One region of the Cellulomonas gilvus ATCC 13127 genome, then DNA from elsewhere that is predicted to be linked to it. Evidence: predicted binding sites of a transcription regulator. Region 1 holds the regulator's gene; each other region holds the start of a gene.

Region 1 (10,112 bases):
GCACGCGGGCGTGCTCGTCGAGAACGCGCTGTTCGCCACGCTCGACCCCACCGTGCGTCGCGCGGAGACGGTCGACGGGCGGGTCTACACGCTCGCGGACACCGTCGGCTTCGTGCGAGCACTGCCGCACCAGCTGGTCGAGGCGTTCCGCTCGACGCTCGAGGAGGTCGCGGACGCGGACCTCATCCTGCACGTCGTCGACGCGTCGCACCCCGACCCCGAGGGTCAGATCGCCGCGGTCCGGCACGTCTTCGCGGACATCCCGGGGGCCATGGACGTGCCCGAGATCATCGTGCTCAACAAGGCGGACCTGGCGACCCCCGAGGCGATCGCGCGCCTGCGCTCGCGTGAGCTGCACTCGATCGTCGTCTCCGCGCACAGCGGCGAAGGCATCGAGGAGCTGCAGGACCTCATCGCCGACCAGCTCCCGCGCCCGGGTGTCGCGGTCGACCTCGTCGTGCCGTACGGACGCGGCGACCTCGTCAGCCGCGTGCACGAGCACGGCGACATCGAGCTCGAGGAGCACACGCCCGACGGCACGCACCTGCGCGCGCGCGTCGACGAGACGCTCGCGGCCGAGCTCGAGACGTCGGCGGCCCGGCGCGCCTGACACCTCGCCCACCACCCGGGTGCGCGTGCGGTCGGCGCGCGCCGGGCGGCACTAGGCTTGCCCGATGCCCGCCGCCCCCGAGTCGTCCGACGAGACGGCCCGCGCGGCGTCCGAGACGGACGAGCGCGGCAGGGACCAGGAGCGCGACCGTCAGGTCGACGAGCTGCTGGACGTCGCGGTGGGCGTGCTGGGCGGCGGACGCCGCGAGGGTCAGCACCTCATGGCGCGCGCGGTGGCGGCCTCGCTCGCGACCGGCGAGCACCTGCTGGTCCAGGCCGGCACGGGCACCGGGAAGTCGCTCGGCTACCTGGTGCCGGCCGTCCGGCACGCCGTGCACGCCGACGAGCGCGTCGTCGTCTCGACCGCGACGCTCGCGCTGCAGCGCCAGGTGCTGACACGCGACCTCCCGCTGGTCGCCGATGCGCTCGAGCCGCACCTGCCGCGACGGCCCCGGATCGCGCTGCTCAAGGGCTGGCACAACTACACGTGCCTGCACAAGCTCGAGGGCGGCTACCCGGAGGACGACCAGGGCGCGCTGTTCGACCTGCCGGAGCGCGGCGGCGCGGCCGAGCACCCCGCGACGAGCGCCGCGGCGGGCGAGGGACGCGAGGCGCTGGGTGCCCAGGTGGTGCGCCTGCGCGAGTGGGCGGCGACCACCGAGACGGGCGACCGCGACGACCTGGTCCCGGGCGTCACGGACCGTGCGTGGCGCCAGGTGTCGGTGACGTCGCTCGAGTGCATGGGCTCGCACTGCCCGCGCCTCGAGGAGTGCTTCCCCGAACGTGCGCGGGCCCTGGCCCGCGAAGCGGACGTGGTGGTGACGAACCACGCGATGCTCGGCATCGCGGCGTCGGGGTCGCCGCACGTGCTGCCGGAGCACCAGGTCCTGGTGGTCGACGAGGCGCACGAGCTCGCCGACCGCGTCACGGCGCAGGCGACCGCGGAGATCTCGCTCCCCGTGGTCCAGCACGCCGCCCGGGTCGCGCGCCGGCACGGCGGTGTGCCGCCGACGGACCTCGAGGCCGCGGGTGAGGCGCTCGCGGGCGTGCTCGTCGCGCTGCCCGAGGGCCGGTTCCCCGACGGTCTGCCGCCCGCGGTGTTCGACGCGGTCGCGACCGTGCGTGACGCCGCGCGCACGCTGCTCTCGCTCCTGCGCCCCGAGGCGGGCGGGGGAGGCACCGCGCCCGGCGCGGCCGAGGGCGGCCGCAAGATGGCGCAGTCCGCGGTGCTGACGCTGTTCGAGACCGCCGAGCGGATGACCGCGGAACCCGAGGACGCCGCGCGGACCGTGCTGTGGTGCGCGCGCGGTGAGGACCGGTCCGGCGCGATCACGACGCGCCTGCACGCCGCTCCGCTCGCGGTCAACGGACTGATCCGCACGCAGCTGCTCGCGGGTCGCACGGGTGTGCTGACCTCGGCGACGCTCGCGCTCGGGGGCACGTTCGAACCCACCGCCCGGTCCGTGGGTCTCGAGCTGCGGCCCGACGCCGAGCCCGTGGGCCCGACGACCGTCCCCGGGGCGGACCCGGCCCCCGCGGCGCCCCAGGGGCCCCTGCGCTGGACCGGGCTCGACGTCGGCAGCCCGTTCGACTACCCGCGCCAGGGCATCTGCTACGTCGCGCGCCGCCTGCCGCCACCCGGTCGCGAACCCGCGACCGATGCGCAGCTCGACGAGATCGAGGCGCTCGTGCGCGCGTCGGGCGGTGCCACGCTCGGGCTGTTCTCGTCGCGACGCGCGGCCACCGCGGCGGCCGAGGCGATGCGCGAGCGGCTCGACGTGCCCGTGCTGCTGCAGGGCGACGACCAGCTCCCGACGCTCGTGGCGCGGTTCGCCGCCGACGAGCCGACATGCCTGTTCGGGACGCTCGCGCTCTGGCAGGGCGTCGACGTCCCGGGTCGCTCCTGCCGTCTGGTGCTCATCGACCGGATCCCGTTCCCGCGTCCCGACGACCCGGTCCGGTCGGCGCGTGCGGACGTCGTGGCCCGTGCGGGCGGCAACGGGTTCATGGCGGTCTCGGCGACGCACGCCGCGCTCCTGCTGGCACAGGGCGCGGGACGCCTGATCCGTGGGCCGCAGGACCGCGGCGTGGTCGCGGTGCTCGACCCACGGCTGGCCACCGCGCGGTACGGCGAGTACCTGGCGCGCTCGATGCCGCCGTTCTGGCGGACCGACGACCGGGACGTGGTGATCGCCGCGCTGTCACGGCTGCGTGACGCGTGAGCCGATAGCCTTCGACCGGACCGTCGGCCCAGAAGGAGGCATCATGCCTGACCAGGACATCGCACCCGCCGCCAGCGGAGAGGTGCCGGCGCACGCCGGACCCGCCCAGCGGCGTACGTCGAAGCTCGCGATCGTGGGCGCGGGCGCCGTCGGCTCGACCATGGCGTACGCGGCGCTCATGCGCGGCGCCGCGCGGCACGTGGCGCTGTTCGACATCAACAAGGCCAAGGTCGAGGCCGAGGCGCTCGACCTGGGCCACGGCATCCAGTTCATGTCGATGGCCGAGGTCGTCGGCTCCGACGACATCGCGGTGTGCGCGGACGCGGACGTCGTGATGTTCACCGCGGGTGCCAAGCAGAAGCCCGGGCAGACCCGCACGGACCTGGCCGAGGCGACCATCAACCTCGTCTCCAAGGTGCTGCCCTCGATCGTCGAGGTCGCGCCGCACGCGGTGTACGTCATGGTGACGAACCCGGTCGACGTGGTGACGTACGCCGCCCTGAAGATCTCGGGCCTGCCGCCCCAGCAGCTGTTCGGCTCGGGCACGGTGCTCGACTCGTCCCGCCTGCGCTACCTCCTGGCGCGGCACACCGGCGTGGCCGTGCAGAACGTGCACGCGTACATCGCGGGCGAGCACGGCGACACGGAGCTGCCGCTGTGGAGCTCGGCGTCGATCGGCTCCATCCCGCTGCTCGAGTGGCAGGGCGTGGGCGAGGGCGCGTCGCTGACGGGAGCCGTCCGGGACCAGATCGCGCGCGAGGTGGTCGAGTCGGCGTACCGGATCATCGAGGGCAAGGGCGCCACGAACTACGCGGTGGCGCTCGCCGGGTCGCGCATCATCGAGGCGATCATCAAGGACGAGCGGCGCGTGCTGCCGGTGTCCTCGCTGCTGACCGACTACCACGGGATCAGCGACGTGTGCCTCTCGGTGCCCAGCATCGTCGGCTCGGCCGGGGTGCTCGAGCAGCTGCCGATCCCGATGTCGGTCGACGAGCTCTCGGGCATGCGCGCGTCGGCCACCGCGGTGCGTGAGGTCGCCAAGCGCTTCGGCTACTGACGTCCGCCGGACCGGCCGCCTCGGGGATCCTCCTCTGAGGCGGCCGGTGCCGTGTCCGCCCGGGCGTCCTGGGTGGGCGGCTCGTCGTCACGACGCGCGCCCGCCGGCCGGCCGAGCCGCTCCGCGAGCCGGCGCGCGAGGTCGCGCGGCGGGTCGGGGCGGCGGCCGGGCATGGCTCAGAGGCTGCGCAGCACGCTGACGACCCGGCCGAGGATCGTCGCGTCGTCGCCCGGGATCGGTGCGTAGGCGGTGTTGTGCGGCATCAGCCAGACGTGACCCTCGGCGCGCCGCAGCGTCTTGACCGTGGCCTCGCCGTCGATCATCGCGGCGACGATCTCGCCGTTCTCGGCGACCGGCTGGCGCCGGACGACGACCCAGTCGCCGTCGCAGATCGCCGCGTCCACCATCGAGTCACCGCTGACCTTGAGCAGGAACAGGTCGCCGTCGCCCACGAGCTGTCGGGGGAGCGGGAACACGTCCTCGACGACCTGCTCCGCGAGGATCGGCCCGCCAGCGGCGATGCGCCCGACGACGGGCACGTAGGAGGGTGCGGGTACGCGCTCGGCACCCGCGCCGCCGACGAGGTCCACCTGCGTGTCCGCCCCCGCCGTGGCCCATCCCGCGACGCTGCGCGAGTCGTCCGGGTGCACGACCTCGATCGCGCGCGGCCGCTTGGGGTCACGGCGCAGGTAGCCCTTGCGCTCGAGCGCGGTGAGCTGGTGCTTGACGCTCGACGGGCTGGTCAGCCCGACGGCCTCGCCGATCTCCCGCATGCTCGGCGGATAGCCGCGGGACTCGACCGACGCGCGGATGGTCTCGAGCACCAGGCGCTGGCGCGCGGTCAGGCCGTCGGGGCCCGCCGGGGTCTCCGGCAGCTCGTGCACCGTCGCTCGCTCGTCCTGCGTGGCTCCCACTGCGTCCGTCACGTCCAGCCCTCCTGTCCGAGCGCCCACCGCGCCGTCCCCTGCGACGGCCCACCGCCCGCGCCCGGTGGTTCCGGTGGCCGGGACCGGGGCGTGTCGGTGGTCGATGGTGCGCTGTTCCTCGTCGGTGAGCCTACGCAGCGCGGACAGGGATCTCAAACATCTGTTCGACATCTGTGGACGCGTGTCGGACGGCTCTGGTAGACATCGTACAGACGTACGACGAACAGGTGTATGACGAACGGGTGTTCGGACACGGACGCCGCGGAGAGGAGTCGGCATGAGCGCGATGGTGATCGGTGGAGCAGTGCGCGGCGGCGGTGCTGCCATGCCCGTCCTCGTGCGGCCGGCTCGTGCGCGGCGCACCTCCTCGCAGCCCGCGCTGCACCTGACGCGTCGCGGGCGTGCCGTCCTCGTGGGGCTGGCGCTCGTGCTCGTCGCGTTCGCGGTCGCCCTGGGTGCGCGGGCGGCGGTCGCGGCGGGCGACGGCGACGTGCGGATCGACCGGCACGTCGTGCAACCGGGCGAGACCATGTGGTCGATCGCCGAGTCGTCGCGGGGTGCGGGCGAGTCCGTGCAGGACCAGGTGCGCGAGCTCGTCCGGGTCAACGGGCTGTCGGGCGCGCACCTGACGGCGGGGCAGGAGCTGGTGGTGCCGCGGGGCTGACGGGGACGCCCCCCGGCGCGCGTCCGCGCCGGGGCGTACCTGGCCTTGTGCACGCGCAAGCGGTCCGTTAGGTTAGGCACACCTCACTTCGAGAGCTGGGGGGCTCAGAGGCGAGGGGCGGGGTGGCGCTCGGCGCCGCCATCGGCGGGACCCGGTCCCGCGCGGACCCGCAGCACACCGCGCAGCCGAGGCGAGTCGGCCCGCGGCCCGGGACGGGGCGTCCCGGAGGGGCGGTCACCTGCGGGTGGCCGCCCCTCAGCCGTCCGGCGGTGGCCGCCTTGCGATGCCGCGGGCGTGTGGCCTAGCGTCGCGGGGGCGCGTGACGGGGCGGAGCCCGGCCCGCGCCCCGCTCGGAGGCCGCCAGGTCTCGCCCGATCACCGGAGGCCCAGGTGCACTGCCCGTTCTGCCGTCATCCGGACTCGCGCGTCGTCGACTCGCGCACGTCGGACGACGGCGCCTCGATCCGGCGCCGCCGGCAGTGCCCGTCCTGCAACCGACGGTTCACCACGGTCGAGACCACGAGCCTCTCGGTGGTCAAGCGCTCGGGGGCGACCGAGCCGTTCAGCCGCGACAAGATCACGGGCGGCGTGCGCAAGGCGTGCCAGGGGCGCCCGGTCAGCGAGGACGACCTGGCGCTGCTCGCGCAGAAGGTCGAGGAGACGCTGCGCTCGTCGGGCTCGGCGGAGATCGACGCCTACGAGATCGGGCTGGCGATCCTGGGGCCGCTGCGTGAGCTCGACGAGGTCGCGTACCTGCGGTTCGCGAGCGTCTACCAGGCGTTCGACTCGCTCGAGGACTTCGAGGCCGCGATCACGGTGCTGCGCGCCGAGCGCGCCGAGCGTGCCGCGGCGCGGGGCGACGAGCCCGCCGCCGCCACCCACGTCGACGACTGATCGGGACCGGCGGCGCGCGTCCGTCGCGGTCAGGGCTGCGCGATAGCGTCGCGTCATGCTCCCTGACGACCTGTACCTGTGGTGCGCCCCGGGGGCGCCCGCGCTGCTGCCCGACGGATCGGCGGCGGTGATCGCCGTGCACGGGCCGGATGCGGCGGCGGACGCCGTCACGGGCGGGCTGTGGCTCGTCCCGCTGAACGGCGGCGCACCGCGCGTGCTCACCCGTGGCTTCGCCGACTCCGCACCGCAGGTGTCGGCGGACGGCAGATGGGTGGTGTTCATCCGTCGCACGGCCGACGGTCCGGGTCAGGTGCACGTGGTCGAGGCGGCGGGCGGTGAGCCCGTCGCGCTGACCGACGCGCCGCTGGGCGCGCAGCAGCCCGTGGTCTCGCCCGACTCGCGCCGTGTCGCCTACGTGGCCCGCGTGCCCGAGCCCGGCCGGTACGAGCGCGGGGGCAAGCCGGGTGCTGAGCCGCCGCGCCTGGTGACCGAGCTGCGCTACCGGGCCGACGGGCTCGGCTACGTGCGCGACCGCGAGCGTGCGGTGTTCGTGGTGGACCTGCCACCGCTCGCGTCGCCGGGGGCGGGGGTGCCCCAGGACGCCCCCGAGCCCGTCCGCATCTCGCCCGCGGGGCTCGACGTGAACGGCCCCCGGTGGCTGCCGGACGGTTCGGGGGTGACGGTGGTCGCCGCCCGGCACGGCGCGCGCGAGGTGGACCTGCGGCGCGACGCCGTGGTCCTCCCGGTCCCGCCGTCGCCCGCACCGGACGTCGCGGCCGAGGACCAGGCCGCGCCCGTGCTCGGCGCCGTGCGGCCCGTCACGGACGCGGACGCCGGTTCGACGCTCGCGGTCGGGGCGGTGCTCCCGGACCCGGACGGCGCGCGCGTGTGGCTGCTCGCCGCCGACATGGGCGCGTCCGGGCGGGACTGCGTCGCGGCGCTCACCGGGCTGTTCGTGCTCGAGGTCGCCGCGGACGGCACGCCCGTCGGCGCGCCCGTCCGGCTGACCGACCCGGAGAGGGTGGACCTCGACCCCGGTGTGCTCGTCGCCGCGGATGGCGGCGTGCTCGTCGCGCCGCTGCGGGAGGGTGCCGTGCACCTGGTCCGGGTCGAGCCCGACGCGACGGTGGCCGAGCTGCTCGGCGGCACCGACGTCGTCACGTCGGCCACGCACGCGGCGGGGCGGACCGTCGCGGTCCGGGCGACGCCCGACAGCGCGGGCGACCTGGTCGTCGTGACGGACGGCGGCGCGCGCGCTCTCACGGACCTGTCGGCGCGGCTGCGGGCGACCGGGCGCCTGCGCAGGCCGCAGCCGGTCACGGCCCTGGCACCCGACGGCTACCGCGTCGAGGGATGGCTCACGACGCCGGACCCGGAACGCTTCGGTGCGGGTCCGCACCCCACGATCCTGATGATCCACGGCGGGCCGTTCGCGCAGTACACGCACGCCCTGTTCGACGAGGTGCAGGTGCTCGCGGCGGCCGGGTACGCGGTGGTGCACGGCAACCCGCGCGGCTCGGCGGGCCGGGGACGTGCGCACGGACGGGCGATCCGGCACGCGTTCGGCACGGTCGACGCGGACGACGTGCTCGCGCTGCTCGACCACGTGCTCGCGGACGAGCGCCTGGACGCGACGCGCACGGGCGTGATGGGCGGGTCCTACGGCGGCTACCTGACGGCGTGGCTGACCACGCGGACCGAGCGGTTCACGGCGGCGATCGTGGAGCGTGGCTTCCTCGACCCGGTCAGCTTCGTCGGGTCGAGCGACATCGGCTGGTTCTTCGGGCAGGAGAACGTGGGGGACCCGGCGGTCGAACCCGAGCTGGTCGCCGCGCAGTCGCCCATGGCCCATGTGGGCGCGGTCCGCACACCGACGCTCGTCATCCACTCGGAGCAGGACTGGCGGTGCCCTGTCGAGCAGGGGCAGCGCTGGTTCACCGAGCTGCGGCTGCGCGGCGTGCCGGCCGAGCTGCTCCTGTTCCCGGGCGAGGGGCACGAGCTGTCCCGGTCCGGGCTGCCGTCGCACCGCGTCGCGCGGTTCGAGCACGTGCTGCGGTGGTGGGCGCGTCACCTGCCGGTCGGAGCCGCGCGGGTCACGGCCGACGCGTGACGAATCGAGTTGGCGCGCGGCGCCGGTCTCGGACAGGCTGGGACGACCAACGCGGAGGGAAGGACGGCCGATGACGGACGACCAGCGCCAGGCAGGCGATTCGATCGAGGACCAGAAGGCGAAGTTCCGCGAGGCGCTCGAGCGCAAGAAGGCCGGCGGTCACCGCGTGGCCGACGGCTCCACGAACACGGGCGCCGTGCACGGCTCGGAGACCTCCGGCCCCGCGCAGCGGCGCTTCCAGCGCAAGTCCGGCGCGTCGTGACCGACGCGCTCTGACCGGGTCACCGCCCGGGACCGACGACGAGGCCCGCCCCCGGGTGATCCGGGCGCGGGCCTCGTCGTCGTCGGCGGTGCCGGCGGTCAGGACAGCAGGCGCAGGCGCACGGCCTCGGGCTGCGCGCGCAGCGCCTCGACCACGTCGTCGGACACGGGCGAGCCCGCGTCGGTGACCACGTACCCGAGCTCGCCGCGCGTCGCGAGCAGCTGACCCTCGATGTTCACGCCGTGCTCGGCGAGCGTGGCGTTGACGTCGGCCAGGACCCCCGGGACGTTGCGGTGCAGGAACGCGAGGCGGTGCACGCCCGGCGGCTGGTCGAGCGCGACGTTGGGCAGGTTGACGGACAGCGTCGTCGAGCCGGTCGACAGGTAGTCGCGCACCTTGTTCGAGACGAACTGGCCGATCGACTCCTGCGCCTCCTCGGTCGAGCCGCCCGTGTGGGGCGTGAGGATGACGTTCGGCAGCCCGCACAGCTCGGACTCGAACGGGTCGCCCTTGCGCTTGGGCTCCACGGGGAACACGTCGATCGCCGCACCCGACAGGTGGCCGGAGACGATCGCGTCACGCACCGCGGCCGGGTCGACGACGAACCCGCGCGACAGGTTGAGCAGGATCGACCCGGGCTTCATGGCGGCGATCTGGGGCGCCCCGAAGAAGCCGGCGTTTCCGGGCCGCCCGTCGACGTGCAGCGTCACGACGTCGGAGACCGCGAGCAGCTCCTCGAGCGTCGCGGCGCGGCGCGCGTTGCCGAGCGCGAGCTTCTCGGCCGCGTCGTAGAACACGACCGACATGCCGAGGTTCTCGGCGAGGACCGACAGCTGCGTGCCGATGTTGCCGTAGCCGATGATCCCGAGCGTGCGCCCGCGCACCTCGTGCGCGCCCGTCGCGGACTTGTTCCACGTGCCCGCGTGCATCTCCTTGTCGAAGACGGTCAGGCGGCGGGTCAGCGCGATGATGTCGGCGATCGCGATCTCGACCACGGAGCGCGTGTTGGAGAACGGCGCGTTGAACGCCGCGACGCCCAGCGAGGCCGCGGCGCGCAGGTCGATCTGGTTGGTGCCGATGCAGTACGCGCCGATCGCGACGAGGTCGGGGGCGTGCGCCAGGACGTCGGCGGTCACGTGGGTCTTGGACCGGATGCCGAGCAGGTGGACCCCGTCGAGCGCGTCGACGAGCTCGGACTCGTCGAGTGCACCGGTACGGGTGACGACGTCGAAGCCCGCGGTCTCGAGGATCGCGCGGGCCTGCGGGTGGAGGTTCTCGAGCAACAGGGCCTTGGGCACGGGCCTATCGTGCGCCTGTCCGGGTGCTGGGCGGGTCGGTGTCCGCCCAACGGACACGGTGGCACCACGC
Region 2 (10,112 bases), 300 kb from region 1:
CACCCGCGCCGACGCCGCCGGCCGACGCGCCGTACTACGCGAGCTGCGCCGAGGCCCGCGCCGCCGGTGTGACGCCGCTGCACCGGGGAACGCCCGGCTACCGGCCGGAGATGGACGGCGACGGCGACGGGATCGCCTGCGAGTAGGAGACGGCCCGGAGCTCACGACTGTCCGACCCACCTCCGCCCGCTCCCCGCGGCCGTCCGGGCCACCCCCGATCCTGGGCAGCGACTCCTCCACCGTGCCGAGCTACGTGGCCCGGTTCCCCGTGCCGGGCGACCCGGGGGCGGGCATCGAGCCGCCGGCAGCGCCCGACGACCCGGCGACCAACCCGGAGACCGAGCCCGTGGTGGCCCGCCCGGCGACCGTCACCGTCGCACCCCTGTCGCGCGTCTACGGCACGGCCGGAACCGTCAGGGTCCAGGTCACCGCCGGGGCCGGCGCGACGCCGACCGGCACCGTGCAGATCCGCAAGGGCACCGCGGTGCTCGGGTCCGCGACGCTCGACAGCGCGGGCGTCGCGCGTGTCCGGCTGCCCGCGACGCTCGCGCGGGCGACGCACACGCTCACGGTCGCGTACTCGGGAGACGCGACGACGAGCCCTGCGGCCGTGAGCCTGACCGTCACGGTCGCCAGGGTGACCCCGCGCCTGACCGCGAGCGCGCCGCCGCTGCGGTACGGCACGGCGGGGACGCTGACGGTCGTCGTCGGCGCCGGCGCGGGCGACCGCACGGGCACCGTCCGGCTCGAGGACCTCACCGCAGGGTCCGTGCGCACGGGCACGCTGAGGAACGGCACGGTTGCGTTCACCCTGCCGAAGACGATGCGGCCGGGTGAGCACGTGCTCCGCGTCACGTACCTCGGCTCGTCCACCGTCGCTCCGGCCACGACGACGCTGCGGGTCACGGTGCGCAAGGCCGTGTCACGCACCACGGTCCAGGTGCCGGCCGGAACGGTCCGCGCCGGCACGCAGGCCGTGCTGACCGGGCGGGTCACCGCCCCGGGGGTGACGGCCCGGGGCACCGTCACGATCCGCGTGCGGTCCGCCGCGGGTGCGGTCGTGGCGACGCGCACGGCGACGCTCACGAGCACGGGGAGCTACCGCGTGGTGCTCCCGGCGTTGCGGGCCGGGTCGTACACGGTCGTCGCGCAGTACGCGGGCAGCGCGACTGTCTCCGCGTCGCACGTCGGCGCACGGCTCTCGGTGCGCTGACGCACCCACGCGCGGCGGGGTCGTCCGGTTCGCCGGGCGGCCCCGCCGCCGTGAGTAAACCGTTGGAACCGCCGCCCGGGACGTGCGAAGGTGCGACGTCCTTGCCGCCTGACGAAGGTCGTGATCATGACGGGCATGCCGTCCGCGCCGAGCCCCGCGCGCTGACCCCACGCCCCGCCGCACCTGCGGCCCGGGCAGGACGGTCGCGCGCACCCCGCCGACCCGTGGAGCCCGCATGTCATCCTTCGATCCCGCACGCCCCGGCCCGTCCGTCCTGCCGACGCGGTCCGCCGTCACGTTCACCGACGTCACCCTGGTCCGCGCCGACGGCACCGTGACCCTCGACGCCGTCTCCGGCACGTTCGGCCCGGGCCGGACGGGCCTGGTCGGCGCGAACGGCTCCGGCAAGTCCACGCTCCTGCAGATCGCCGCCGGAGCGCTGCATCCCACCTCGGGCACCGTCACCGTCGCCGGCGACGTGGCCCTGCTCCCCCAGTCCGTCGCGCTCGACCAGGACCGCCGCGTCGCGGACCTCCTGGGCGTGGGCCGCACGCTCGACGCGCTGCGCGCGATCGAGTCCGGCTCGGTCGACGAGGCCGACTTCGATGCCGTCGGCGACGACTGGGACGTCGAGGCGCGCTCGGCGGACGCGCTGCGGCCGCTCGGGCTCTCCCCGGCGGACCTCGAGCGCCCCGTCGGGACACTGTCGGGCGGCGAGGCCGTGCTCGTCGCGGTCACCGGGCTGCGCCTGCGCCGGGCCGCGGTGACGCTGCTCGACGAGCCGACCAACAACCTCGACCGCACGGCGCGCGCCGCGGTGCGCGACCTGGTCCGCACGTGGCCCGGCGCGCTCGTCGTCGTCTCGCACGACACGGCGCTCCTCGAGGAGATGGACGAGACCGCCGAGCTGTACGCGCACCGGCTGTCGGTGCACGGCGGGCCGTACTCGGCATGGCGCGCGCGGCTCGAGGTCGAGCAGTCCGCGGCGGCGCAGGCCGCACGGACGGCGGACCAGCAGGTGCGCGTCGAACGGCGGCTCCGGATCGAGACGGAGACGAAGATCGCGCGCCGGGCCCGGATCGGCCGGTCGATGGCCGAGAACGCGAAGGCGGCGCCGATCGTCCTCAACTCCTGGGCGGCCAAGGCCGAGGTGACCGCAGGTCGGCAGCGGCGTGGCGCGGACGACCGGGTCGCCGCGGCACGCGCCGCCGCGGGGGCTGCCGCTTCGCGGGTCCGGGACGACGAGTCGGTGCGGCTCGACCTGCCCGACCCGGACGTCCCACGCGGTCGGCGGATCGCCGAGCTGCGCGGGTTCGCGAGCGGCGCCGCGCCCGTGGTGCTCCAGGGACCCGAGCGCGTCGCGCTGGTGGGCCGCAACGGCGTCGGCAAGACCACGTTGCTGGAGGGCCTTGTGCACGGCAGGGGCCCGGGCGCGCTGCGCACCGACCGTGTCGGCTACCTGCCGCAGCGCTCGTCCCACCTGGACGACGACGCGAGCGCGCTGGCCGTCGTCGGCGCAGCCGCACCGGGAGTGCCGGACCGAGAGCTGCGCAATCGGCTGGCCCGGCTGCTGCTGCGGGGGGACACGGTGCACCGGCCGATCGGCACGCTGTCCGGCGGTGAGCGGTTCCGCGTGTCGCTCGGGCGGCTCCTGCTGGCCGACCCGGCACCGCAGCTCCTGGTGCTCGACGAGCCGACCAACGACCTGGACCTCACCACGGTGGACCAGCTCGTCGACGCGCTCGCGGCCTACCGCGGTGCGGTGCTCGTGGTCAGCCATGACGACGCGTTCCTCGCGCGGATCGGCCTGGACCGCCGCATCGAGCTGCGGGCGGACGGCGCGCTCCACGCGGTCGACGCCTGACCCGCCCGGGCCCGGCCGTGGCGGCGCACGCCACGGCCGGGTGCCGCTCAGCCCGCGTGCTCGAGCCGGGGGCGCGCGTCGTCCTCGTCGCCGGTCGGCGGCTCGTCGGGGTCGCGCGGGTGCGGGATCACCGCCTCGACGACGACCGAGCCCTCGGCGGGCCCCTCGACCACCATGGGTTCCGACCGCGGCGCGCTCGTGCGGCCGAGCGCGCCGAGCGCACGCTGCGCGCGCACGTAGGCGGGGATGAGCAGCACGACCGCGCCGATCCAGGCGAGCGGGTTGCTCCAGACCACGCCGGCGTACCCGAACGCCGCACCGAGCACGATCGCCGCACCCACGCGCATCGCGAGCTCGAGCACGCCCGTCATCGTCGGGACGAACGACTGGCCAAGCCCCTGCAGCGCGCCGCGCAGCACGAACAGGACGCCGAGCACGGCGTACATCGCGCCGTTGACGGTCAGGAACAGCGCGGCCATCTCGACCACGCGCTCCTCGCCCGGGCCCACGAACATCTCCACGAGCGTGGCGCCGCACGTGATCAGCACGGCCGCGAGCAGCGCGGCGCCGACGACCGCCATCACGACGCCCTGGGTCACCCCGCGGCGGATCCGGTCGGACCGGCCCGCACCGTGGTTCTGCGCCGCGAACGTGGACACCGCGAGGCCGAGCGACGCCAGGAGGGCGACCGCCAGGCCGTCCACCCGCGCGGCCGTGGTGTACGCCGCGACCGCGTCCGAGCCGAGCTCGTTCAGACGCAGCTGCACCACGAGCGTGCCGATCGCGATGATCGACGACTGGAAGCCCATCGGGAGCCCGAGGCGCAGGTGCGCCACCACGTCGGCGCGGTGGACGTGCCAGTCCTCGCGGTGGACGTGCAGCGCGGGGACACGGCGGCGGACGTACGCCAGGCACAGCAGCACCGAGACGGCCTGCGAGATCACGGTCGCGAGCGCTGCACCACCGACGCCCGTGCCCAGTCCGCGCACCAGCCCGACCACGAGGACCACGTTGAGCGCGCAGCTCACGGTGAGGAAGAGCAACGGGGTCCGCGAGTCGCCGATCGCTCGGATGATCGCCGCGAGGTAGTTGTAGAACATCGTCACGGTGGACCCGGCGAAGCTGACCAGGGCGAAGGTGCGCGCCTCGGGCAGCAGGTCCGCGGGGGTGCGCAGCAGGTGGAGCGCCGGGTCGACCATGAGCACCGCGACCGCCATCAGCACCACGCTCGCGCCCGCGGTCAGGAGGGTGCCCGTCGCGACGGACCGGCGCACCGCGCGCGCGTCGCCCGCGCCGAACGCCTGGGCCGTCGGGATCGCAAAGCCCGTGGTCATGCCCCACGCGGCGCCGAGCAGCAGGAACAGGAGGCTGCCGACCACGCCGACCGCGGCGAGCGACGTCACGCCCAACGATCGGCCGACCACGAAGGCATCGGCGACCTGGTACAGCTGCTGGACGACGCTGCCGATCAGCAGCGGGACGGCGAAGGCAAGGATGACGCGCCAAGGGCGGCCGGTCGTGAGGACCTTGGCCATGAGGTGCTCCGAGGTGGTGCGGGTCGGGTGGGGACGAGCGCCCGGGCGGGGGCTGACCGACGCGACGCTCCCCCGATCGTATCGTTACGACCCGCACTGGACTGAGCCCTTTTCCGTCATGCACTGCCACGCGACCCGCGCTGGACTGAGCTCTGTTCCGTCACGGTCCGCCAGGCGACCGCGCTGTACCGAGCCCGCCTTCGCCGCGCGTCGCCAGGCGACCCGCAAGCCCGCACGGTCGCCACACACACCATCGCCGGCTACGCGCCACACGCCCCACGGACGCCGCTCGATCGGCCCTCAGACGGCGGCGGCGACCTCGTCAGCGTCGCGGAGCAGGCTGCCCGCGCCGATCATCTCGAGGACATCCCGGAGCACGCGCCCCGGGTCGCGGAGCGAGAGGTCCATGCGCGCCTCGTCGGCTGCACGCTTCATCTGCATGACAAAGGCGATGCCGGACGAGTCGACGAACGTCGCCTCGGTCGCGTCGACCACGATGGGTGCGTCCGCGGTCAGCGCGGTGGCCATCGACAGGCTCGCCTGCTCGCGCAGCGCGACGTCGATCTCCCCGACCAGCCTGACGAGCGTCGTGCCGGGACCCGCCTCGACGCGGATCTCGCCCATTGCCGCCACGGTCTCTCCTCGCTCATCGCAGCCGATCGACACACGGCCCTTGTGACCATACGCGCACTTCGCGAAAGTGCCAGTCCCGCACACCACGCTCCTCCTTCCGAACGAGCCAGCCATCGGACCCGTTCCACCAGCACCGCACCCTGGCACCCGTACCCGAGCCCGCCCTTGCGCCTGCGCCGGACCCCGCGCCAGCACCGTGTCCGCACGCCGCCGGCATCCGAACCGCCGCACCCCACTCGTGTCCCGCACCCGCACCCCACTCGTGTCCCGCACCGCACCCGCACCGCGCCCGCACCGCGCCCACATGCGACCCGAGCCCGCACCTGACCCGCGTCTGCGTCCGACCTGCGCCGCACCCGCGCGGTCTCCGTACCCGCGACCGCACCCGCGCGGCGCCCGTACCCGCGACCACACCCGCGCGTCGCCCGTACCCGCGACCACACCCGCGCGGCGCCCGTACCCGCGACCACACCCGCGCGGCGCCCGTACCCGCGACCACACCCGGCGCATGCCCGCACGCGCGTCCGCACCCCGCCCGCATCCGACCCGCGCCCGACACTCCGGCCGACGGTCACAGCACACGATGTGGGCCGAAAGTCCTCACACCAGGGCAAGCCGGTCAGGTTGCCTTGACCAACGGACTGCATCGCCCCTCGACGACCGGTCCTCCTGGACACCTCGCGGCGGTACGTGGCTCACAACTCGACCGCCGCGGGGTGGTTCTCCCCCGCTGGACGCCCCTAGAACGGTGGCGGTTGGCACGCGCCCGGCCCCGCCCGCGCTCCCGCCGCCTCCGCCGGCGCGTGGCTCCAGGCCGTGGGCTCCGCCAGCACCGCCTCGGGGTGCACCACGTAGGTGATGCCCGTCCGACTGGTCCAGGCCACTCCACCATCGGCGACGCGTCTCACCGTCCAGAGCCCCTGCGTCTTGAGGTCGTGGTGCCGCTTGCACGCGGCGTGCAGGTTGTCAGCGGTCGTCTGCACCGCATCCGCAGCGTCGTGCCGGTACGGCGTGATGTGGTCGAGCTCGCACGTCGCCGCCGGACGCACGCAGCCCGGGAACGTGCACGTCACGTCGCGCGCGCGCACATGAGCACCGAGCGCCGCACCCGGCCGGTAGGCCGTGGAGCCCCGCTCGACCAGCGCACCCGTGCGCGGGTCGGTCAGCAGCCTGCGCCACGTCCCGTCCGCGGCGATCGCGCGCGCCACGTCGGCGCCGACCGGCCCGTACCCGGCCAGCTCCGCGGGAGCGTCGTCCAGCCCGAGCAAAGTCGTGGCCGCCACCGTGACCTGGATGTGCGGCTTGACCCGCTGACGCGCGGGCAGCGCGTCGCCGCAGGGCAGCACGCCCGTGCTCGCGATCCCGTCGAAGATCGACACGAACGCATCCGCACGCCGCTGGTCGAGCGTGCGCGGGTCGATCGCGTCGCGGACGTCCGCCGCTGCGTCCAGCACCGTGCGCACCACGATCGCGTCGGGTGCCGTGAGAAACGCGCTGACCCACGCCATGCCGTCGGGCGCCCAGTCCACACGCACGCTCCTGCGCGCGCGTGCCTGCTCGGCGCGCGTGCGCGCCGCGGCCGGGTCGACCGCGATGACCTCGCGCCGCACGAGCCGTCGCAGCTGCGTGGTCGTCCGGCCGTCGGCACGGCTCATGGCGGCCGACGCGACCCGGCTGCGCGCGGCGCGCACGTCGTGCGCATCAGGAAGCTCATCGGTCCCGACCGTCAGCGCGGCGAGCTCGTCCAGCAGCACGTCCACCTTGCGCGCATCCACCACACCGTCCCGCAGCGCCTCGTCGACCACGGGGAGCTCGCCCAGCCCTTCCGCACGCGCGACGAGCTGCTGCGCAGCAGGCGTCGTCCAGGCCAGCGCCGCAGCCAGCTCCTCGGGCAGTCCGTCGAGGATGCCGTGGCCGCGCGCGAGCAGCTCCCGCACCACCGCCGCCTGACCCGCGACCGCGAGGCCGATCAGCTGCTGCCAGCCGACCACCAGTCCGACCAGATCGACGTCACGCACCTGCGGGACATCCGCAGCTGTCAGGAGCGCGATGAGGTCCGCCGGGCGGACCCGCGGCGCCGGCAGCGTCGCGAGGTCCTGATCCCACCGCTCGTCGGACGCACCCCCGTCACCCGCGGCCACACTGCGCCCTGGACCGGCTGGTCGCACGACGGCACTGCCGCCAGGCACCCGAACCCGCCGCTCCGCGACCGACACCGTCATGCGCTCACCCCCTCGAACAAGTGTTCCATCGACCACTGACATGCCCTCCACCTCGCGGCGTCCGCACGACGCGAGGTCCATGCACGACAGACGGCGGAGCACGTGAGTGCACCTCAGGAACGGCTGGACCGCCGCAGCGACGTCGCGCGACGGGCGCCCTTTCGGGCAGCGAGCCACGTCGAGACCGCCGCAGCGACGAGAGCCACAGATGCGACGACGTGGCTCATACGCGACGAGGCAGCTGGAGCGAGGCGCCCGACCGACATCGCACCCCGCAGGTACCGCGTCGCGGAATGGCGCGTCACGCGAGCGGGGCGCACGGCCGACGCGGCGGCCCACGGGGCCCGGGCCCGGGAACGACGAAGCCCCGGCCGCACGACGTGCGACCGGGGCCCGTGCACAGGCTGCGCTAAGCGCGGACGGGCACCCGCTCCCCGTCACGCGCCGCGCCGGCCTCGTCGGACGGCACCAGCTCGCGGTCGGCGACGGGCTCGTCCGCGAACAGGTCCTCGGCCGACGCCGAGGCGTAGCGCTCGAGGTCGAGGATCCCCTCCCGCTTGGCGACGACGGTCGGCACGAGCGCCTGCCCGGCCACGTTCACGGCCGTGCGGCCCATGTCGAGGATGGGGTCGATCGCCAGCAGCAGGCCCACGCCGGCGAGCGGCAGCCCGAGCGTCGAGAGCGTGAGGGTGAGCATCACGACGGCGCCGGTGAGACCGGCGGTCGCGGCGGAGCCGACGACCGAGACGAACGCGATGAGCAGGTAGTCGGTCAGCGACAGGTCGATGCCGAAGATCTGCGCGACGAAGATCGCGGACACCGCGGGGTAGATCGAGGCGCAACCATCCATCTTCGTCGTCGCGGCGAGCGGCACGGCGAACGAGGCGTACGACGGCGGGACGCCCAGGTTGCGCTCGGCGACCCGCTGCGTGACGGGCAGCGTGCCCACCGACGAACGGGACACGAACGCGAGCTGGATGGCGGGCCAGGCCCCACGGAAGAAGCTCAGCACGCGCAGCCCGTTGGTCCGCAGGATCACGGGGTAGATCGCCAGGAGGACGATCGCCAGGCCCAGGTAGATGGCGCCGGCGTACGTCGCGAGCGGGGCCAGCAGGTCCCACCCGTAGGTCGCCACCGCGGTGCCGATGAGCCCGAGCGTGCCGAGCGGCGCGAGGCGGATGATCCACCACAGCACCTTCTGCACCACGGCCAGCGCCGAGCGGTTGAACGCGAGGAACGGCTCCGCAGCCTTGCCGGTCCGCAGGGCCGCGATCCCGACGACGAGCGCGACGACGACGATCTGCAGCACGTTGAACGAGATGGACGTGCTCGCGGTGCCGTCCTCCGCGATCTGCGTCGAGCCGCCGATCCCCAGGAAGTTGGCGGGGATGAGGCCGTTGAGGAAGTCGAGCCACGACCCCGTCCGGGTCGGGTCGGATCCGTCCGCGGGGTCGAGCGTGGTGTTGGCACCGGGCCGCAGCAGCACACCCAGGCCGATGCCGACCGCGACCGAGATGCCCGCCGTGATGGCGAACCACAGCAGGGTCTGACCGGCGAGCCGGGCGGCGTTGGTGACGTGCCGCAGGTTGGCGATGGACGCGACGATCGCCAGGAACACGAGCGGCGGCACGATCGCCTTGAGGAGCGTCACGAACGACGACCCGATGGTGTCGAGCGTCGTCGTGAGCCAGTTGGGGCTGCCGTCGGGACCGACGGTCCCCAGGCGCAGGGCGATCCACCCGAGCAGGACGCCGAGGCCGAGGCCCAGCAGCACCTGCACGGTGAACGAGGGAAGGCGCAGCCGCCGGGTGGGCTGCGTGGACGTGTCAGACACGGGAGACCTTTCGAAGGCGCACGGCGACGAGGCCGCGGCGCGGTCAGGAAGGAGGTGCCGCCCGGGGCGGGTCGGCAGGAGGACGGCCCGACGAGGGCCGACGGCCGCGCGTCAGGCGCGGCGACAGGCGGAAGGACCCAGCAGGTCCACGCCCGGAGGACGAGCGACGAGGTCCGCTCGGCTCAACAGCCCCGCACGGGTCGACAGAGCGCGCTGGCGACCAGGGACAGGTCGACGGCACGGCGCTCGGTCAGGTTCCACGCGCTCACGCGGGGGCTCTCCTCGGTGCGGGGTCGATGGCGCGCCCGGAGCGGGCGGCCGTTTCCTCCAACACGCTAACCCGCCGGATTCATCCCACCCAACGGTGAGGTCAGCGCTTGCGCTCCTGCCCCTGTGCCGCGAGCCCCACGCGCGAGTGGCTCCGGGAGTACCCGAAGTAGATCGCGAACCCGATCGCGAGCCACACCAGGAAGCGCAACCAGGTCTCCACCGGGAGGTTGAGCATCAGGTAGAAGCAGACCACCGCGGCGGCCGCGGGAAGGACCGGCACCCACGGCACCCGGAACGCGCGCGGGAGCTCGGGCCGGGTGCGCCGCAGCACGATCACGCCCACGCTGACCAGCACGAACGCCGAGAGCGTGCCGATGTTGACCATCTCCTCGAGCACGCCCACGGGGGTGAGCCCGGCGATCAGCGCCGTCACCACGGTGACGATCACGGTGATGACCCAGGGCGTGCGGAACGTGGGGTGGACCTTCGCCAGGACCGGAGGGAGCAGGTGGTCGCGGCTCATCGCGAACATGACGCGCGA
Region 3 (10,112 bases), 420 kb from region 1:
GATCGGCGAGGGCTCGTCGCTCATGGGGCCAGCATGCCAGCCGGTGCGTCCGTGGGGCTCGCGGGGGCGTCGGCACCGGCCTCTGCGGCCGCGTCCGCGGCCTGGGCCGCGTCCGTGGGCCCGGCGAGCGCCGCCACGACCGCCAGCGCCGTGCGCTGCCCCATGCCCGGCACGGTCGCGATCTCCTCGGCCGTCGCCGCGCGCAGCCGCTTGACCGACCCGAAGTGCCGCAGGAGCGCCTGCTGCCGCGCGGGCCCCAGCCCGGGGATGTCGTCGAGCACCGACGCGGTCATGCCCTTGCTCCGGCGCTTGCGGTGCGCGGTGATCGCGAACCGATGGGCCTCGTCCCGGACCCGCTGGAGCAGGTACAGCCCCTCGGACGACCGCTGCAGGATGACCGGGTAGTCGTCGCCGGGCACCCAGACCTCCTCGAGCCGCTTGGCCAGGCCGCACAGCGCGACGTCCGTGATGCCGAGCTCCTCGAGTGCCGCGGCTGCGGCCGCGACCTGAGGCGGGCCGCCGTCCACGACGACGAGGTTCGGCGGGTACGCGAACCTGCGCGGCCGGCCGGTCGTCTCGTCGATCGGGCCCGACGCGTAGCGCACGCCGTCCTCGTCCTCACCGTCGGCACCGTCACCCAGCTCGAGGTCGCCGGCCTCCGCGCGCTCCGCGAGGTAGCGCTTGAAGCGGCGCGTGATGACCTCGTGCATCGCCGCGGTGTCGTCGGCGGCGCCCTCGCCCTTCGGGCCGCGCACGCTGAACAGGCGGTACTCGCTCTTGCGTGCGAGGCCGTCCTCGAACACCACCATGGACGCCGACTGGAACGTGCCCTGGTTGTGCGACACGTCGTAGCACTCGATCCGCAGCGGTGCGGTCGGCAGCGCGAGCGCCTCCTGGATCTCCTGCAGCGCCTGGCTCCGGGACGTCAGGTCCCCCGCGCGGCGCGTGCGGTGCAGCACCAGCGCGTGCTCGGCGTTCTTGAGCACCGTCGCCGCGAGCTCGCGCTTGTCCCCCCGCTGCGGCACACGGACCTGCACGCGCGACCCGCGCAACCCGCTGAGCCACGACTGGACCTGCTCGACGTCGTGCGGCAGGACCGGGACCAGCACCTCGCGCGGCACCGCACCCGCGTCGGTCCCGTCCGCGCCGTAGACCTGCTGCAGCAGGTGCTCGACCAGATCGGCGTCGTCGAGGTCCTCGACCTTCTCCACCACCCAGCCGCGCTGACCGCGGATCCGGCCGTCGCGCACGTGGAACACCTGGACCGCCGCCTCGAGCTCGTCGCCCGCGAGGCCGAACACGTCCGCATCCGTGCCGTCGGCCAGCACCACCGCGTTGCGCTCCGTGGCGCGCTGCAGCGTCGCGATGTCGTCCCGCAGGCGCGCGGCCTGCTCGTAGTCGAGCTCGGCTGCGGCGTCCTTCATGCGCTGCGTCAGGCGCCGCGTGAACCGGGTGGCGTCGCCCGCCATGAAGTCGCAGAAGTCCTGCGCGAGCTGGTGGTGCTCGTCGGCCGTGACGCGGCCGACGCACGGCGCGGAGCACTTGTCGATGTAGCCGAGCAGGCACGGCCGGCCCTGCTGGCGGGCGCGCTTGAACACGCCCGCCGAGCACGTCCGCACGGGGAACACGCGCAGCAGGAGGTCCACGGTCTCGCGGATGGCCCATGCGTGCGCGTACGGGCCGAAGTACCGCGTCCCGGGCCGCTTCGCACCGCGCATCACCTGCACGCGGGGGTACTCCTCCGCGAGCGTGACCGCGAGGTACGGGTAGGACTTGTCGTCGCGGTACTTGACGTTGAAGCGCGGGTCGAACTCCTTGATCCAGGAGTACTCGAGCGCGAGCGCCTCGACCTCGGTGCCCACGACCGTCCACTGCACCGACGACGCGGTGGTGACCATCTGCTGCGTGCGCGGGTGGAGCCCGGCCACGTCCTGGAAGTAGCTGTTGAGCCGCGATCGCAGGCTCTTGGCCTTGCCGACGTAGATCACGCGTCCGTCGCGGTCCCGGAACCGGTACACCCCCGGTGCGTCGGGGATCTCCCCCGGCGCAGGGCGGTACGTCGCGGGATCGGCCATGCGCCCGAGCCTAGTTCGGTCCGCCGACACACTCGTGCGCGTGCGCGGACAGCGAGACCCCGCACCACTAGCGTGGGTGCATGGCGCAGCTGCTGCACTCCTACTCGGTCGACCTGACGTGGACGGGGGCCGGCTCGGCGGGTACGACGACGTACACGTCCTACGGCCGCAACCACGAGCTCACCTCGGGCGACAAGCTCCCCCTGCCGGGCACCTCCGACCCGGGCTTCCGCGGCGACCCCGCCCGCTGGTCGCCCGAGGACCTCCTGGTCGGTGCCCTCGCGCAGTGCCACATGCTGTGGTTCCTGCACCTGGCGGCCACCGCCGGCGTGGTCGTCGTCGGTTACAGCGACTCCGCGTCCGGGACCATGCGCATCGAGTCGGCCGGGCACGGGCAGTTCACCGAGGTGGTGCTGCGGCCGCGCGTCACGGTCCGCACCCGCACGCTCCCGGACGGCCGCGCGCTCGACGACCAGGTCCTGGCCGACCTGCACCACCGCGCGCACGAGCACTGCTTCATCGCGCGCTCGGTCAACTTCACCATCCGGCACGAGCCCGTGCCGGTCGCGTTCGAGCACGTCGGCTCGTCCGCTGAGCCGTCGGTCTGACCGCCCGCCACCTCGCCCGCCTGACGCGAGCGCCAGACGCCTGACGCGAGCCGGCCGAGCGGTGCACGCATGCCGCCGGCCGGCTCGGGGGCAGCGGCGGAGGCCTCAGGCCGACGCCTGCTGGCGCTCCGGTTCGAGCACCTCCGCGATGAACCGCCCGGTGTGGCTCGCGGCGACGGTCGCGACGTGCTCCGGCGTGCCCTCGGCGACCACCAGCCCGCCCCCTGAGCCACCCTCCGGGCCCATGTCGATCACCCAGTCGGCGTTCTTGATGACGTCCAGGTTGTGCTCGATCACGATGACCGTGTTGCCCTTGTCGACGAGCGACTGCAGCACGCCGAGCAGCTTGCGGATGTCCTCGAAGTGCAGACCCGTGGTCGGCTCGTCGAGCACGTACGCGGTGCGGCCGCTCGACCGACGCTGCAGCTCGGCCGCGAGCTTGACGCGCTGGGCCTCGCCACCGGACAGCGTCGGTGCGGGCTGGCCGAGCCGGACGTAGCCGAGCCCGACGTCGACGAGCGTGGTCAGGTGTCGGCTGATCGCGGGGACGGCCGCGAAGAACTCGGCCGCCTCCTCGATGGGCATGTTGAGCACGTCCGCGACGGTCTTGCCCTTGAAGTGCACCTCGAGCGTCTCGCGGTTGTAGCGCGCGCCGTGGCACACCTCGCACGGCACGTAGACGTCCGGCAGGAAGTTCATCTCGATCTTCAGCGTGCCGTCACCCGAGCACGCCTCGCAGCGGCCGCCCTTGACGTTGAACGAGAAGCGACCCGGCGTGTAGCCGCGGACCTTCGCCTCGGTCGTCTCGGCGAACAGGCGTCGGACGTGGTCCCAGACACCCGTGTACGTCGCCGGGTTCGACCGCGGCGTCCGGCCGATGGGGCCCTGGTCCACGTGCACGACCTTGTCCAGCTGGTCGAGCCCGGTCACGCGCTTGTGCCGGCCGGCCACCTGACGCGCGCCGTTCAGCTCGTTCGCCATGACCGTGTACAGGATCGAGTTCACCAACGTGGACTTGCCCGAGCCGGAGACGCCCGTCACGGCGGTCAGCACGCCGATCGGGAACGACACGTCGATGCCGCGCAGGTTGTGCTCGCGCGCACCCTTCACGGTGACCTGCCGCTTGGGGTCGACCGGGCGGCGTGCTGCCGGCATCGGGATCTGGCGACGTCCGGACAGGTAGGCGCCCGTGACCGACTCGGCCGACGCGAGCAGCCCCGCGAGGTCGCCCGAGTGGACCACGTGCCCGCCGTGCTCACCCGCTCCGGGGCCGATGTCGACGATCCAGTCCGCGGTGCGGATCGTGTCCTCGTCGTGCTCGACGACGATCAGCGTGTTGCCGAGGTCCCGCAGCCGCGTGAGCGTGTCGATCAGACGGCGGTTGTCGCGCTGGTGCAGCCCGATCGACGGCTCGTCGAGCACGTAGAGCACGCCCACCAGACCGGACCCGATCTGCGTCGCGAGCCGGATCCGCTGCGCCTCGCCACCGGAGAGCGTCGCCGCCGGCCGCGTCAGCGACAGGTAGTCCAGTCCCACGTCGAGCAGGAAGCCCAGGCGCGCCTGGATCTCCTTGAGCACCTGCGCGGCGATCTGCTGCTCGCGCACCCCGAGCTCGAGCCCGTCGAGGAACGCGCGCGCCTGGTTGATCGGCAGGTCACACACCTCGGCGATCGAGCGGCCGCCGACCTTGACCGCGAGCACCTCGGGCTTGAGGCGCGCACCGCGGCACACGGGGCACGGCACCTCGCGCATGTACGCCTCGTACTTCTCCTTGCTCCACTCCGAGTCGGTCTCGTTGTGACGCCGCTCGAGGAACGTCACAGCGCCCTCGAAGCCCGTCGAGTACTGCCGCTCACGGCCCCAGCGGTTCTTGTACCGGACGTGCACCTCGTGGTTGCGCCCGTACAGCACCGCGTCCCGCGCCCGCTGCGGCAGCGCGCGCCACGGCACGCTCGTCGAGAAGCCCATCTCCTGCGCGAGCGCCGCGAGCACGCGCGCGAAGTAGTCCGACGAGATCTGCGCCCACGGCGCGATCGCGCCCTCGTCCAGCGAGAGGTCCTCGTCGGGGACCACGAGGTCCGGGTCCACCTCGAGGCGCGAGCCGATCCCGGTGCACTCGGGGCACGCGCCGTAGGGCGCGTTGAACGAGAACGTCCGGGGCTCGATCTCGTCGAGCGTGAGCACGTGGTCGTTGGGGCACGCGCGGTGCTCGGAGAACCGGCGCTCCTTGGCGGGGTCGTCGATGTCCAGGTCGACCATGTCCACCACGAGGAGCCCACCGGCGAGCCCCAGCGCCGTCTCGACCGAGTCGGTCAGGCGTCGCTGCACGCCCTCACGGGCCACCAGCCGGTCCACGACGACCTCGATGTCGTGCTTGAGCTTCTTCTCGAGCGTGGGCGGAGACGCGAGCTGGACGACCTCGCCGTCGACCCGTGCGCGCGCGAAGCCCTTGCCCTGCAGCTCGGCGAACAGGTCCGCGTACTCACCCTTGCGCCCGCGCACCACGGGCGCGAGCACCTGGTACCGCGTGCCCTCCGGCAGCTCGAGCAGCCGGTCGACGATCTGCTGCGGGGTCTGGGCGGTGACGCGCTCACCGCACTCCGGGCAGTGCTGCGTGCCCGCACGTGCGAACAGCAGGCGCAGGTAGTCGTACACCTCGGTGATCGTGCCGACCGTCGAGCGCGGGTTCCGGTTGGTCGACTTCTGGTCGATCGAGACCGCGGGCGACAGACCCTCGATGAAGTCGACGTCAGGCTTGTCCATCTGCCCGAGGAACTGCCGGGCGTACGCCGAGAGCGACTCGACGTAGCGCCGCTGGCCCTCCGCGAAGATCGTGTCGAAGGCCAGCGACGACTTCCCCGAGCCGGACAAGCCGGTGAAGACGATGAGGCCGTCCCTCGGCAGATCGAGGTCGACGTTACGGAGGTTGTGCTCGCGGGCGCCCTGCACCACCAGACGGTCGTTCACGTCGGGGAGTCTACGGTTCGGCACCGACATTCGCACACTCGTTCGACGTGACCTGGGCCTCGGCCGCCCGCCCGGACCCGCGCGTGCGCGCCGACGTGCTGGTCAGCGTCGCCCGGGCCATGCTGGACGGGCCATGACGAACGATGCCGCCGCTCCCCCGTCCGCAGCGCCGATCTCGGAGTACGCCGTGCTGGGCGACGGCCGCACCGCGGCCCTCGTCTCGCTCAGGGGTTCGGTCGACTGGCTGTGCCTCCCCCACTTCGACGCTCCCGCATGCTTCGCGGCGCTCGTCGGGACGCGCGAGCACGGGCACTGGCTGCTCACGGTGCCCGACGCGACCGAGGTCACGCGCCGCTACGTCGACGACTCGTTCGTCCTCGAGACCACGTACGTGTCGCCCACAGGCACCGCGGTCGTGACCGAGACCATGCCGCTCGCGGACGGCCGCGCCGACCTGGTCCGCCGCATCACGTGCACGAGCGGACGCGTCGAGGTGCGCCACGAATGGGTCGTGCGCTTCGGCTACGGCGCGGTGCAGCCGTGGGTGATGCGCGTCGACGACCACGGCGAAGAGGCGATCCGCGCCGTCGCCGGCCCGGACTCGGTCCTGCTGCGCGGCTCGCGGCTGCCCCGCGCGAGCGACCACCACCACGTCGACGAGTTCGTCCTGCACGAGCAGGAGAGCGTCGACCTCTCGCTCACGTGGATCCCGTCCTGGGCGCCCGTCCCGCCCGTGCTCACGGTGCTCGGGCGCATCGACTCGACGCGGATCGCGTGGGGGTTGTGGGCGCGCGACGCCACGTATCAGGGTCCGCACCGCGAGGCCGTGGTGCGCTCGCTCCTGGTGCTGCGGCTCCTCACCGACTTCGAGACGGGCGGGATCGCTGCCGCGGTCACCACGTCGCTGCCCGAGGACTTCGGCGGCGAACGGAACTGGGACTACCGCTACTGCTGGCTCCGGGATGCGGCGCTGACCATCGAGGCACTGCTCGAGCAGGGCTTCCGGGACGAGACGCGCCAGTGGCGCGACTGGCTGCTGCGGGCTGTCGCGGGCGACCCGGGCGACCTGCAGATCATGTACCGCCTCGACGGCGGCCGTGACCTGCCCGAGCGCACGCTGGACCACCTGCCGGGCTACGCGGGGTCCCGTCCGGTGCGGATCGGCAACGCCGCGGTCGGCCAGGTCCAGAACGACGTCCTGGGCGAGGTCATGTGCGCGCTCGAGGCGGCGCGGGACGCCGGCCTCGCGGAGACGCGCGACTCGTGGTCGCTGCAGTGCCACCTTCTGGAGGAGCTGCTGCGGAGCTGGCACCTGCCCGACCGTGGCATCTGGGAGGTCCGCGGCGAGCCGCGGCACTTCGTGCACTCGAAGATGATGGCGTGGGCCGCGGTCGACCGTGCCGTGCGCGCCGTCGAGGTGCACGGGCTGCCGGGCCCGGTCGAGCGGTGGCGCGCCGCGCGCGACGAGATCCACGCCGACGTCCTCGAGCACGGCTGGGACCCGGGACGCGGCACGTTCACCCAGTCGTACGGCAGCGCGCACACCGACGCCGCGCTGCTGCAGATGGTGCAGATCGGCTTCCTCCCGCCCGACGACGCCCGCGTGCTCGCCACCGTCCGGACGATCCGCGAGGAGCTGGAGATCGCTCCGGGACTGCTGCTGCGCTACCGCACGGACCGCACGGACGACGGCCTGGCCGGTACCGAGAACGCGTTCCTGGCGTGCTCGTTCTGGCTCGCGGACGCACTCGCCCGGACGCGTCAGGTCGAGGAGGCCGGCGCGGTGCTGGACGTGGCGGTCGGCCTCGCGAACGACGTCGGCCTCCTGGCCGAGCAGTACGACCCCGTGGGGGGCCGCATGGCCGGCAACGTCCCCCAGGCGCTCTCCCACCTGGCTCTGGTGCGCGCCGCGCACAGCCATGCGCAGGCGCATGCGGTCGCGGCCGCGCAGACCAGCGGGAGCGCACGATGACCCCGGACCGGCCGGCCGACGGGTACGACGGCCACGTGGAGCCCGGAGGCCCGACCGCCGTCCGCGTGCTGGACGAGGTCGTGCTCCGCAAGGTCTCGGTGGGCCCGCTCGACAACAACGCGTACCTGGTCACGTGCCGACGTGACGGCGCGCAGCTGCTGGTCGACGCCGCGGCCGACGCCGACCGCCTGCTCGCCCTGGTCCGCGAGGGCAACGGCGCGGCGCGGCTCGACACGGTCGTCACCACGCACCGGCACGGCGACCACCTGGGCGCGCTGCGGTCGGTCGTCGCCGTCACGGGTGCGCACGTCGCGGCGGGCGCCGACGACGCCGACGCGGTGGCTGCGGCCGCCGACGTCCCGGTCACGCGCCGGCTGCACGCGGGCGACCTGCTCGTCGTCGGCCACGTGACGCTCGAGGTGGTCGCGCTGCGCGGCCACACCCCCGGCTCGGTGGCGCTCGTCTACCGCGAGCCGGAGCACGCGGCGCACCCGGGGCGCGCGCACGTGCTCACGGGTGACTCGCTGTTCCCCGGGGGCGTGGGCAAGACGCACGGTCCCGACGACTTCGCGCGGCTGTGGCACGACGTCGTCACGCACCTGTTCGACCGGTTCGACGACGACACGTGGATCTACCCGGGCCACGGTGACGACACGACACTCGGGACCGAGCGGCCGCACCTGGCCGCGTGGCGCGCCCGCGGGTGGTGACCGCCGCGGGTGAGCCTCAGCTCCGTCAGTCCGGCGGGCCCAGGAGCGAGGCCGCCACGGTCGCGTGCGCCGACTCGTCGTCGGACGGGTGGAAGATGCCGGCGAGCACGTCCCGGTACAGCCGTCCGAGCTCGTTGCCCGTGAAGTAGCTGCCGCCGCCCGACGCGCGCAGCGCGAGCTCGACCACCTGCCGCGCGGACTCGGTCGCGCGGACCTTGAGCCCGACGAGCTGCGCGAACCAGCGGGCACCGTGGTCGGCCCGCTCGTCGACGTCGCGGGCGAGCGCGAACACCTGGAGCTCGGCACCGTCCTGCAGGAGCCCCGCGTCCGCGATCCGCCAGCGGATGTCGGGGTCCTGCGCGTACGCGCGCCCGTCGTTCTTGAACGAGGTCTGACGACGCGCGCTCGCGACCGCGAGCTCCACCGCGCGGCGCCCGATCCCCGTGTACACCGCGCCGAGCAGCACCTCGAACACCGCGAACAGCGCGAAGATGAACGGGTCCGCCGACGGCCCCGGCGGCAGCCTGCGGTACACGTGCTCCGGCGCCGCGTACGCGCCGTCCAGCACCGTGGTCGCGGACTGCGTGGCGCGCATGCCGAGCGTGTCCCAGTCGTCCTTCGTCGTCACGCCGGCGCGTCCGACGACGGCGTGCACCAGCCGGGGACCGTCCGGGTCGTCCTCGTCCAGGCCGAACGTCGCCAGGCGCGTCCACACCGGTGACAGCGACGTGAAGATCTTGGTCCCCGTGAACCGGTAGCCGCCGTCCGGCTGACGCTCGGCCCGGGTGCGCGACCCGAACATCACCAGGTCGTTGCCCGCCTCGGAGTTGCCGAACGCGAACACCTCGCCCGCGGCCGCGTCGCGCAGCACGAACTCGACCGAGTCGTCGCCCCGGCCGACGAGCAGCGCCGCGAGCCCCGTGACCACCAGGTGCATGTTCACGGCGAGCGCGGTCGCGGGCGCGGCGGCCGCGAGTCGTACCTGCTCGCGGCTCACCTCCTCGAGCGTGAGGCCCGCACCGCCGAGTCGCTCCGGGACGAACGCCTGGAGGTACCCCGCCGCGGCCAGGTCCGCGAGGTCCTCGTGCGGGAACGTGTTGTCCCGGTCGTGGCCCGCGGCACGTGCGTGCACGCGCTCGAGCAGCTCGTCGGTCAGGAGGGTCCGCAGCTCGCGCGGCATGGTGCTCGCTCTCTCGTGGGGGTCGTGCGGGGGATCGGTCAGGCGACCAGGTCGGGGTGCGAACCCGTGCGCTCGTCGCGGTCGAGGTCCGCGATGCGCGCGTGGTCGTCGTCGGACAGCTCGAACCCGGCCAGGTCCCGGTTCTGGCGGATGCGTGCCGGCGTGACCGACTTCGGGATGACGGCCACGTTGAGGTCCAGGTGCCAGCGCAGCACCACCTGTGCCGGGCTGACGCCGTGCGACCGGGCGATGTCGCCGATGACCGGGTCGGTCAGCACGGCACCGCGTCCGAGCGGCGACCAGGCCTGCGTGATGATGCCGAGCTCGGCGTGCAGCGCACGCAGCTCACGCTGCTGCAGGTACGGGTGGAGCTCCACCTGGTTGACCACGGGCACCTCACCCGAGTCGTCGACGATGCGCGCGATGTGCGCGGGCTGGAAGTTCGACACGCCCACCGAACGCACACGCCCCTCGTCACGCAGCTGGATCAGCGTGCGCCACGTCGATGCGTACAGGTCCCGCGACGGCACCGGCCAGTGGATCAGGTACAGATCGGGTGCGCCCAGACCGAGCCGTTCGACCGACTGCTCGAACGCGGCC

Evidence for each region. Region 1 encodes LexA, which represses DNA repair genes until DNA is damaged. Its sites were predicted from a motif close to TCGAACANNTGTTCGA; they were not measured.
Region 2: the regulator LexA is predicted to act here: its motif matches at 7,480-7,495, upstream of CELGI_RS16560 (HNH endonuclease signature motif containing protein).
Region 3: the regulator LexA is predicted to act here: its motif matches at 5,681-5,696, upstream of uvrA (excinuclease ABC subunit UvrA).

The regions. Positions count from the first base shown of each region.
Region 1 covers NC_015671.1:2,197,540-2,207,651, reverse strand. The annotation lists gene hflX (GTPase HflX) at 1-610, shown strand, start outside; gene CELGI_RS10210 (ATP-dependent DNA helicase) at 675-2,831, shown strand; gene CELGI_RS10205 (L-lactate dehydrogenase) at 2,875-3,888, shown strand; gene lexA (transcriptional repressor LexA) at 4,065-4,814, opposite strand; gene CELGI_RS10190 (LysM peptidoglycan-binding domain-containing protein) at 5,092-5,478, shown strand; gene nrdR (transcriptional regulator NrdR) at 5,869-6,372, shown strand; gene CELGI_RS10180 (S9 family peptidase) at 6,428-8,482, shown strand; gene CELGI_RS10175 (DUF5302 domain-containing protein) at 8,553-8,744, shown strand; gene serA (phosphoglycerate dehydrogenase) at 8,843-10,042, opposite strand.
Region 2 covers NC_015671.1:2,498,866-2,508,977, forward strand. The annotation lists gene CELGI_RS11500 (GmrSD restriction endonuclease domain-containing protein) at 1-146, shown strand, start outside; gene CELGI_RS17135 (Ig-like domain-containing protein) at 254-1,213, shown strand; gene CELGI_RS11510 (ATP-binding cassette domain-containing protein) at 1,449-3,077, shown strand; gene CELGI_RS11515 (MATE family efflux transporter) at 3,125-4,612, opposite strand; gene CELGI_RS11520 (STAS domain-containing protein) at 4,913-5,236, opposite strand; gene CELGI_RS16560 (HNH endonuclease signature motif containing protein) at 5,986-7,386, opposite strand; gene CELGI_RS11530 (dicarboxylate/amino acid:cation symporter) at 7,877-9,301, opposite strand; gene CELGI_RS11535 (amino acid permease) at 9,672-10,112, opposite strand, start outside.
Region 3 covers NC_015671.1:1,775,910-1,786,021, reverse strand. The annotation lists gene rapZ (RNase adapter RapZ) at 1-24, opposite strand, end outside; gene uvrC (excinuclease ABC subunit UvrC) at 21-2,075, opposite strand; gene CELGI_RS08255 (OsmC family protein) at 2,156-2,683, shown strand; gene uvrA (excinuclease ABC subunit UvrA) at 2,789-5,650, opposite strand; gene CELGI_RS08245 (glycoside hydrolase family 15 protein) at 5,784-7,622, shown strand; gene CELGI_RS08240 (MBL fold metallo-hydrolase) at 7,619-8,332, shown strand; gene CELGI_RS08235 (acyl-CoA dehydrogenase family protein) at 8,358-9,512, opposite strand; gene CELGI_RS08230 (aldo/keto reductase) at 9,551-10,112, opposite strand, start outside.